3 regions of the Metapseudomonas boanensis genome follow, and region 2 is predicted to be linked to each of the others. Evidence: predicted binding sites of a transcription regulator. Region 2 holds the regulator's gene; each other region holds the start of a gene.

Region 1 (3,273 bases), 2.4 Mb from region 2:
TTCTCGAACACAAGCTGGTACGCCGTGGACACCGCTTTCCCAGCTCCAATGAAAGCGCCGACGCAAGGCGTCGGCGCGGGGGTACAGCCATCAACTCACACGGCGTCTTCGCCCAGCTCCCCGGTGCGTATCCGCACCACGCTTTCCAGGTCCAGGACGAACAACTTGCCGTCGCCGATCTTGCCGGTGTAGGCCGCCTTGAGAATGGCGTCCATGGCAGCCTGGCACAGCGCATCGCCGACCACGATTTCCAGCTTGATCTTGGGCAGCAGCTCCACCACGTACTCGGCGCCCCGGTAGATTTCCGAGTGGCCTTTCTGCCGGCCGTAGCCCTTGACCTCGGTGACGGTCACGCCGCTTACGCCAGCCTCGGTCAACGCCTCGCGCACCTCGTCCAGGCGGAAGGGTTTGATGATTGCGGTAATAAGTTTCATGGCCGCGGTCCTCAGCTCGAATACTTGTAGCCGACTTCGCCATGGGCGGTGAGGTCCAGCCCGTCCACCTCGGCCGCTTCCTCAACCCGCAGCCCGCTGCACAGCGCGGAAGCCACCTTGAAGGCGATCAGGCTGGTCACGGCCGAGAAGCCGATGCTGAACAGAATCGCGCCACCGTTGACCAGCAATTGGTCGAACAGGTCGCGGCCTTCGGGGAAGCCCTGGCCACCGATGGCGGTGAGGGCGAACACCGGGGTCAGCAAGCCGCCGAGGATGCCGGCCACGCCATGCACGCCGAACACATCGAAGGCATCGTCCAGGCCGATCATCGGCTTGAGCTTGTCCACCGACCAGACACACACCGGACCGGCAATCAGGCCCAGCAGGATGGAGCCCATGGGGCCGACATAGCCGCAGGCCGGGGTAATGGCAACCAGGCCGGCAATGGCGCCGGATACCGCGCCGAACAGGCTTGGACGACCACGGTGCTGCCACTCCACCAGCATCCAGCCCAGCGCACCGGCGCAGCTGGCGAGCATGGTGTTGACCATCACCAGCATGGCGAAACCGTTGGCAGCCAGGGCACAGCCGCCGCAGAAGCCCAGCCAGCCCACCCACAGCAGCGAGCCACCGGTGAGGGTCATGGTCATGTTGTGCGGAGCGATCGCTGGGGTGCCGAAGCCGCGACGGCGTCCCAGCAACCACGCGCCCACCAGGGAGGCGATGCCGACGTTCAGGTGCACCACATTTCCGCCGGCGAAGTCCTGCACGCCCAGGTTGAACACCCAGCCACCGCCCCAGGCCATGTGCGCCATGGGGATGTAGTTGATGGTCAGCCAGACCGCCATGAAGACCATGACGGCGGCGAACTTCATGCGCTCGGCGAAGGCACCGACGATGATCGCCGGGGTGATGGCGGCGAACAGTAGCATGAACAAGAAATACAGGTACTCGGGGATGGTGCCGACAACCGTGTCCTTGGTGACGCCGACCATGAATAGCTTGTCCAGGCCGCCGATCACCGACTGCAGCGAACCGCCGTCGGTGAACGTCAGGCTGTAGCCGTAAACGGCGAACAGCACCGACATCAGCGAGGCGGTGCAGAACACCTGCATGAGGATCGACAGCACGTTCTTGGTCCGCGCCATGCCGCCGTAGAACAGCGCCAGGCCCGGCAGTGTCATCAGCAGCACCACCAGCGAGCAGAGCGCGACGAACGCGGTGTCGCCACTATTGATCACAGGTGCCGCTTCTTCCGCATTTACCGCAAAACTGCCCAACAGAAGGGAAAGGCCCAACATACCGCGGCCCACATGTGAAAACCGGATCATTGCCTGTTGCCTCCAAACCGACAGGATTTCGGCCGGCCCGCTGTCGGATAGACGGACCGACGTTCGAGCGCCCTAAGAAGACGAGGCCGGGCCAGCACCTTTCTTCCTATAGGGCAATTTTGTTTCCCATTAGGCATAGCAATTGGCCTGCCAAGGCCACAGCATGCGCCTGCCTTTCTGCTAAGTCGTTGAATAGAAAGCGCTTTATGTCACGGCGTAGAGAGGCAATGAGCAGCGATGACAAGTGAGAACGCATTTTCTTGGTGCGAATTTGATTTTCCTGCCAATCAATAAAGCAATGCACTCGCCTGAATGGTGCCCCGCCACCCGGTAAGCCACGTAGCGGCCGTAGGTTGGTCCGAGCTGTGCGAGGCCCAACGTCCGGAGCCCACCGGAAACACCGCCGGTGGAAGTGAAAAGCGACTTCCACCCCAGGCGAGTCCATCCAATTACAAAAAAGAAAAAGGCCGGCGATCGCTCGCCGACCTTCGTTTACCGCCTTCGGGATCAGTAGCCCTGACCCGGAATCCAACTGGTGCCGGCCAGGGGCACGCGGGCCATGGCGGCAGATTCCACAGTCAGTGCCACCAGGTCCTCGGGATCGAGGTTGTGCAGGTGAGACTTGCCGCACGCCCGCGCCATGGTCTGGGCCTCCAGTACCAACACCCGCAGGTAGTTGGCCAGGCGGCGGCCGGCTTCCACCGGGTCCAGGCGCTTGGACAGTTCCGGATCCTGGGTGGTGATGCCCGCCGGGTCGCGGCCGTTCTGCCAGTCGTCATAGAAACCGGCTGCCGAGCCGATCTTGCGCAGTTCCTCATCCAGACGCGGGTGGTTGTCACCCAGGGCCACCAGTGCAGCGGTACCGATGGCGACTGCGTCGGCCCCCAGGGCCATGGCCTTGGCCACGTCGGCGCCGTTGCGAATACCACCAGAAACGATCAGCTGTACCTGGCGATGCATGCCCATCTCTTGCAAAGCCTGTACCGCTTGCGGGATGGCGGGCAGGATCGGAATGCCCACGTGCTCGATGAACACTTCCTGGGTGGCTGCGGTGCCGCCCTGCATGCCGTCGAGGACGATCACGTCGGCACCGGCCTTCACCGCCAGCTTGACGTCGTAGTACGGGCGGCTGGCGCCGATCTTCACGTAGATGGGCTTTTCCCAGTCGGTGATTTCGCGCAGCTCGGCGATCTTGATCGCCAGGTCGTCCGGGCCGGTCCAGTCCGGGTGACGGCAGGCGCTGCGCTGGTCGACGCCGATGGGCAGGGTGCGCATGCCAGCCACCCGCTCGGTGACCTTCATGCCCAGCAGCATGCCGCCGCCGCCCGGCTTGGCGCCCTGGCCGAGGACGATCTCGATGGCGTCGGCCTTGCGCAGATCGTCGGGGTTCATGCCGTAGCGGGACGGCAGGTACTGGTAGACCAGGTGCTGCGACTGGCCGCGCTCTTCCGGGGTCATGCCGCCGTCACCCGTGGTGGTGCTGGTACCAGCGATGCTGGCGCCACGGC
Region 2 (3,273 bases):
CAGCTGGCTCGGCAGGTTGCGGGCATCGATCGAGACGGCGACTTTCGGCTCGAGCAGCTCAGTGTGCAGAAACGCCCGCTCAGCAAGCTCGGGCAGGAGGCCTGCCGGCAGGTTGTCGATGCAATAAAAACCGTTGTCTTCGAGCACGTGGAGAGCCGTGCTCTTCCCCGAGCCGGAGCGGCCGCTGACGATGATCAGGCGCATTGCACAGTCCTAGCGTCCGCTCTGGACGTCCACGACTACCTTGTACAGGTCGGCGCTGTCCGTTGCATGGCGCAGGCGATCGCGAACATCGCTGCGGTCCAGCATGCTGGCGATCTGGCGTAGCAATTCAAGGTGTTCATCGGTAGCGGCTTCTGGAACCAGCAATACGAACAGCAGATCCACCGGTGCGCCGTCGATGGCATCGAAGTCTACGGGGGCGTCCAGGCGCAACACTGCGCTGATCGGCGAGTTGCAGCCGGTCAGCCGACAATGGGGGATGGCGATACCGTTACCAAAGCCCGTGGAGCCGAGCTTTTCCCGCGATACCAGGCTTTCGAAGATGTCCTGACCATCGAGTTCGGGAAGGTCGCGAGCGACCAGGTTGGCAATCTGTTCGAGGACGCGTTTCTTGCTGCCGCCCGGCACGTTCACGAGGGAACGGCCGGGGGTCAGGATTTGCTCAAGTCGGATCATAGGGTAAGGTCAGCGGGCCGTGGCGCCCTGCTGGCGGTGAAGCTGCTTTTCCTTGTGTTTGATCAGTTGGCGATCAAGTTTGTCAGTGAGCAGGTCTATGGCGGCGTACATGTCTTCGTGCTCCGCGTTGGCAACGACTTCGCCGCCGGCAACGTGAAGGGTAGCTTCAATTTGTTGCTTGAGTTTCTCCACCTGCATGATCACCTGAACATTGGTGATGCGGTCAAAGTGGCGCTCCAGTCGTTCGAACTTCTCGACAACATAGTTGCGCAGGGCGTCGGTCACATCCAGTTGATGTCCACTGATGTTGACTTGCATACCGCTTTCTCCTTATTGCCCGTGTATATGAGACAGGCTAACGGGCCTGCCACCGGAACACTTTGGCGTGGCTCAATTCTGCATCACATCAGTCGCTTCCGTTCACTGGAAGGCGCGATCCCAAGGGATTCGCGGTACTTGGCAACTGTGCGACGCGCCACTTGGATACCCTGTGCTTCCAGTAAACCAGCGATCTTGCTGTCACTCAACGGCTTTTTCGGATTTTCCGCTGCGACCAGCTTTTTGAGGATTGCGCGGATCGCTGTGGATGAGCACTCGCCGCCTTCGGAAGTGCTTACGTGGCTGGAGAAGAAGTACTTCAGCTCGTAGATTCCGCGCGGTGTGTGCATGTATTTCTGGGTGGTTACCCGGGAGATCGTCGACTCGTGCATCCCTACCGCCTCGGCGATGTCGTGCAGCACGAGTGGCTTCATTGCCTCGTCGCCGTATTCGAGGAACCCACGCTGATGCTCGACAATCTGCGTGGCGACCTTCATCAGGGTTTCGTTCCGGCTCTGCAGACTCTTGATGAACCACCTGGCTTCCTGAAGCTGGTTGCGCATGAAGGTATTGTCGGCGCTGGAGTCTGCACGGCGGACGAAACCTGCGTAATGGGGGTTGACCCGCAGGCGTGGCACGGCTTCCTGGTTCAACTCCACCAACCAGCGCTCGTTGTGCTTGCGCACGATGACGTCGGGAACGACGTATTCCGGTTCGCTGGCCTCGATCTGCGAGCCAGGGCGCGGGTTGAGCCCCTGGATCAATTCGATGATCTGGCGCAGCTCATCCTCTTTGACCTTCATGCGGCGCATCAGCTGGCTGTAGTCGCGATTGCCCAGCAGGTCCAGGTAGTCGCCCGCAAGGCGTTGCGCTTCGCTCAGCCAGGGGGTGTTCAGCGGCAGTTGGCGCAGTTGCAGCAGCAGGCATTCGCGCAGGTCGCGGGCACCGATGCCGGCGGGCTCGAACTGCTGGATGCGGTGTAGCACCACTTCGATCTCGTCGAGTTCGATCTCGAGTTCCGGGTCAAAGGCTTCGGCAATCTCCGCAAGGGACTCTTCCAGGTAGCCATCGTTGTTGATGCAGTCGATGAGCGTGACGGCAATCAGCCGGTCGGTATCCGACATCGGAGCGAGGTTCAGCTGCCACAGCAGATGGCTTTGCAGGCTTTCGCCGACAGACGTGCGGGAGGTGAAGTCCCACTCATCGTCGTCGTTGCTAGGCAGGCTGCTGGCGCTGGTTTGGTAGACGTCTTCCCAGGCAGTGTCGACTGGCAGTTCGCTCGGGATGCGTTCATGCCATTCGCCGTCTTCCAGAGCTTCGGCATTAGCCTCGACGCTGGATTCCTGGAAGCTGGATTCCTGGGTGGAGGTGTTGGTCAGTTGCTCGCCTTCAGCCATGGGGTCGGAGGTGTCGAAATCTTCGCCATCCTCCTGTCGTTCCAGCATGGGATTGGATTCCAGCGCCTCCTGGATCTCCTGCTGCAGATCGAGGGTGGACAGTTGGAGTAGGCGGATGGCCTGTTGCAGCTGCGGAGTCATCGTCAGCTGCTGGCCCATCTTTAGGACTAGCGATGGTTTCATGGCAGGGGGCTTAGCACCTTATTCGCCGGCGCTCACGCGCCATCCACTACAGGGCGCCGAAGCGCCACCAGGAAGCAAATTATATGCCTGACCTTGAAGGATTTTCCTAGCTCTCGCAACCCGTCCTTACAGATCGGTTGTCGGGCTACAGACGGAATTCATGGCCCAGGTAGACTTCCTTCACCAACTGGTTGGCCAGGATTGCTTCGGCATCACCCTCGGCAATCAGCTGGCCATCGCTGACGATATACGCAGTCTCGCAGATATCCAGAGTCTCGCGGACATTGTGATCCGTGATGAGCACGCCAATTCCCTTGGCCTTGAGATGGTGGATGATCTGCTTGATGTCACCCACTGAGATTGGGTCGACTCCCGCGAAGGGCTCGTCCAGCAAGATGAACTTCGGGGCCGTGGCCAGCGCTCGGGCGATTTCCACCCGGCGTCGCTCACCGCCGGACAGGCTCATCCCGAGGTTGTCGCGGATATGGCTGATGTGGAATTCCTGGAGCAGGCTCTCCAGTTCCTTGCGACGGGAGGCGCGATCCAGGTCCTTGCGGGTTTCCAGGATTGCCATGATGTTGTCGGCAACGCTCAGCTTGCGGAAGATCGAGGCTTCCTGCGGCAGGTAGCCGATACCGGCGCGGGCGCGGCCGTGCATGGGCTGGTGGGTAACGTCCTGATGGTCAATCAGCACTCG
Region 3 (3,273 bases), 1.3 Mb from region 2:
GGCGCTGGTGACCCTGACCCTGGGCGGGCGTGACCACATGTTCGGTGAAGGCGCCATCCATGGGCCGCTGGAGGACATGCTGCGTCCGCTGCTGCGCGGCACCCTGGCTTATGTCGGCATGGAAGTGCTGCCGCCCTTCGTGGCCTGGCACGTGCCTTACATCAGCTATGAGGCACGGCAGGACTTCCTGCGTAGCTACCAGGCACGCCTGCAAGGGCTGGAGCAGGACGTAGCGCTTGAGTTCCCGCGTCTGGAACAGTTCGACGAGCGGCTGTATCCGCTGCAGCGCCCGGCCCAATAAGGCGAGCTAGCCGTGGGGGCCACCTTCGAGCGGGGCGCTTGGTAGGGGAAAGGGGGAGGGCTGGTTCTTGCTCGCGAACCCAGCCCCGCATTCGCCAGCAAGTTGGCTCCTGCAAGCGTGGCGGGGCGGCGCCGATCTCCGTGCCGTAGGAGCGAGCTTGGCCGCGAACCCAGCCCCGCATTCGTCAGCAAGCTGGCCCCTGCAAGTGTGGCGGGTCGACGCCGATCACCGTGCCGTAGGAGCGAGCTTGGCCGCGAACCCAGCCCCGCATTCGCCAGCAAGCTGGCTCCTGCAAGCGTGGCGGGTCGGCGCTGATCTCCGTGCTGTAGGAGCGAGCTTGCTCGCGAACCCAGCCCCGCATTCGCCAGCAAGCTGGCTCCTACGAGCGTGGCGGGTCGGCGCCGATCTCCGTGCCGTAGGAGCGAGCTTGCTCGCGAACCCAGCCCCGCATTCGCCAGCAAGTTGGCTCCTGCAAGCGTGGCGGGTCGACGCCGATCTCCGTGCCGTAGGAGCGAGCTTGCTCGCGAACCCAGCCCCGCATTCGTCAGGAAGCTGGCTCCTGCAAGCGTGGCGGGTCGGCGCTGATCTCCGTGCCGTAGGAGCGAGCTTGCTCGCGAACCCAGCCCCGCATTCGTCAGCAAGCTGGCTCCTGCGGGGTGGGTTCATTAGCGAAGCGGTCTTCCTCTGAGCACCTTTGCCTTGCCAAGCGGCAATGCCGCCTGCCGCCTTTGCCGCCCCCTTGCCAACAGGCGGAACCGCTTTGCCGCTTTTGCCTTTGCTGCTACCGGGGTAACTTTCCAAGGTATTGAAAATAAAGGGAAAAAATAACTGGCACGGCCTTTGCTGACACTTTGGCAAGCAACCCAGCATTGCCACTGGCAAAGGTTACGGACCATGAGCATCAGTTTCGAAAAGGCACTCGGCATCCACCAGCAAGCCCTCAGCTTCCGCGCTCAGCGTGGCGAGGTGCTGGCCAATAACATCGCCAACGCCGATACCCCGAACTACAAGGCTCGTGATCTGGACTTCGCCAGCGTGCTCGCGCAGCAATCGCAGAAGACTGCTGGCGGCAGCTTCCAGGCCACTCGGACCAGCCAGCGCCACATCGCCGCTGAGGGCATCCAGATGGGCGAGGCCGCGCTGCAGTACCGCATTCCATTCCAGGCGTCGATCGATCAGAACACCGTCGATCCGCAGATCGAGCAGTCGAACTACACCGAGAATGCCATGCAATTCCAGGCCAGCTTCACCTTGCTCAACAGCAAGTTCAAAGGCCTGATCGGCGCCCTGCGCGGCGAATAACGGAGAGCCAAGCCATGTCCCTATCCAGCATCTTCAACATCGCCGGAACCGGCATGAGTGCCCAGAACACTCGGCTGAACACCATCTCCAGCAACATCGCCAACGCCGAGACGGTCTCCTCGAGCATCGACCAGACCTACCGTGCGCGCCATCCGGTGTTCGCCACCATGTTCCAGAACTCCATGGGCGGCACTGGCGACAGCGGTTCACTGTTCGCCGATCAGGATCAGTCCGGCAGCGGCGTGCAGGTGCTCGGCGTCATCGAAGACCAGGGCACGTTGACTCCGCGCTACGAGCCGAACCATCCGGCCGCCAATGCCGAAGGCTATGTCTACTACCCGAACGTCAATGTGGTCGAGGAGATGGCCGACATGATCTCCGCCAGTCGCGCCTTCCAGACCAACGCAGAAATGATGAACACCGCCAAGCAGATGATGCAGAAAGTGCTGACCCTGGGTCAGTAACCGAACCTGAGGGAACAGCATGAGTATCAGCACCGCCACGAGCGCGACCAACACCCAGTCGGTTCTCGACCAGTACAGCCTCAAGACCGAGACCAAGAGCAGCAAGGACCTTGGCAAGAACGAGTTCCTCGAACTGCTGGTCGCCCAGTTGAACAACCAGGACCCGCTGTCGCCTCAGGAAAACGGCGAGTTCATCGCCCAGCTGGCGCAGTTCAGCCAGGTGGAGGGCATCGAGAAGCTCAACTCCAGCATGGGGTCGTTGCTCTCCGGCTACCAGTCTTCCCAGGCGCTACAGGCGTCGTCGCTGGTCGGCCGCAAGGTCATTGTGCCCACCGAGAAAGCAGTGGTGGACACCAGCGAGACCTTCAAGGCCAGCGCCTCGCTGCCGGCCAGCAGCAGCAACGTCTGGGTCAATGTCTACGACACCAGCGGAAGTGTGGTGAACCGGATCAACCTGGGGCAGCAAAGCGCCGGCAGCGTCAGCTTCATGTGGGACGGCAAGGACTCGAGCGGGAATCTCATGCCACCGGGCACCTACAAGTTCGAGGCGCAAGCCCAATACGACGGTGAGACCAAGGGGCTCTACACCATGCTGCCGGCCAACGTCGACAGCGTCACCCTTGGCCAGAACGGCGGTGAGCTGATGCTCAACCTCGCGGGCATCGGCAGCGTCGGGCTGTCCAAGGTCCAGGTCATCGGTCAATAACTGCCGGCAGATTCGGCAAGGAGTTATCGAATGAGTTTCAACAATGGCCTGAGTGGCCTGCGATCGGCGAGTACGGATCTCAATATTACCGGCAACAATATTGCCAACGCGGGCACTGTCGGCTTCAAACAGTCGCGCGCGGAGTTCGCCAATATCTACGCGTCGTCCGTGCTGGGCGGCGGCAAGAACCCCCAAGGCAGTGGCTCGCTCTTGTCGAGCGTTTCCCAGCAGTTCAATCAGGGGAACATCAACTACACGCAGAATGCCCTCGACCTGGCCATCAACGGCAATGGCTTCTTCCAGGTCAGCAACAATGGGGCTCTGAGCTATACGCGGGCGGGTTACTTCGGGACTGACAGCAACGGCTACATCGTCGATAACTTCGGCTACAACCTTCAGGGCTACACCACGGATGACAATGGTGTCCTGCAGACTGGTTCGATCGGCAACCTGAGGATCCGGGCAACAAGCCAGGCGCCTGCGGCCACCAGCATTGTGAC

What was found. Region 2 encodes sigma-54, which starts transcription at its own class of promoters, with help from an activator protein. Its sites were predicted from a motif close to ANTGGCATNNANNTTGCTNT; they were not measured.
Region 1: a site for sigma-54 is predicted at 1,901-1,920, ahead of OXH74_RS14815 (ammonium transporter). Genes of this name have one in related genera too.
Region 3: a site for sigma-54 is predicted at 1,129-1,148, ahead of flgB (flagellar basal body rod protein FlgB). Genes of this name have one in related genera too.

The regions. Positions count from the first base shown of each region.
Region 1 covers NZ_CP113889.1:3,199,477-3,202,749, reverse strand. Annotated here, with positions in the region: gene OXH74_RS14820 (P-II family nitrogen regulator) at 96-434, opposite strand; gene OXH74_RS14815 (ammonium transporter) at 446-1,765, opposite strand; gene OXH74_RS14810 (FMN-binding glutamate synthase family protein) at 2,273-3,273, opposite strand, start outside.
Region 2 covers NZ_CP113889.1:767,416-770,688, reverse strand. Annotated here, with positions in the region: gene rapZ (RNase adapter RapZ) at 1-204, opposite strand, end outside; gene ptsN (PTS IIA-like nitrogen regulatory protein PtsN) at 214-678, opposite strand; gene hpf (ribosome hibernation-promoting factor, HPF/YfiA family) at 688-996, opposite strand; gene OXH74_RS03585 (RNA polymerase factor sigma-54) at 1,080-2,576, opposite strand; gene lptB (LPS export ABC transporter ATP-binding protein) at 2,722-3,273, opposite strand, start outside.
Region 3 covers NZ_CP113889.1:5,175,478-5,178,750, reverse strand. Annotated here, with positions in the region: gene OXH74_RS24175 (NAD(P)H-dependent oxidoreductase) at 1-301, shown strand, start outside; gene flgB (flagellar basal body rod protein FlgB) at 1,196-1,603, shown strand; gene flgC (flagellar basal body rod protein FlgC) at 1,618-2,067, shown strand; gene flgD (flagellar hook assembly protein FlgD) at 2,087-2,773, shown strand; gene OXH74_RS24155 (flagellar hook protein FlgE) at 2,804-3,273, shown strand, end outside.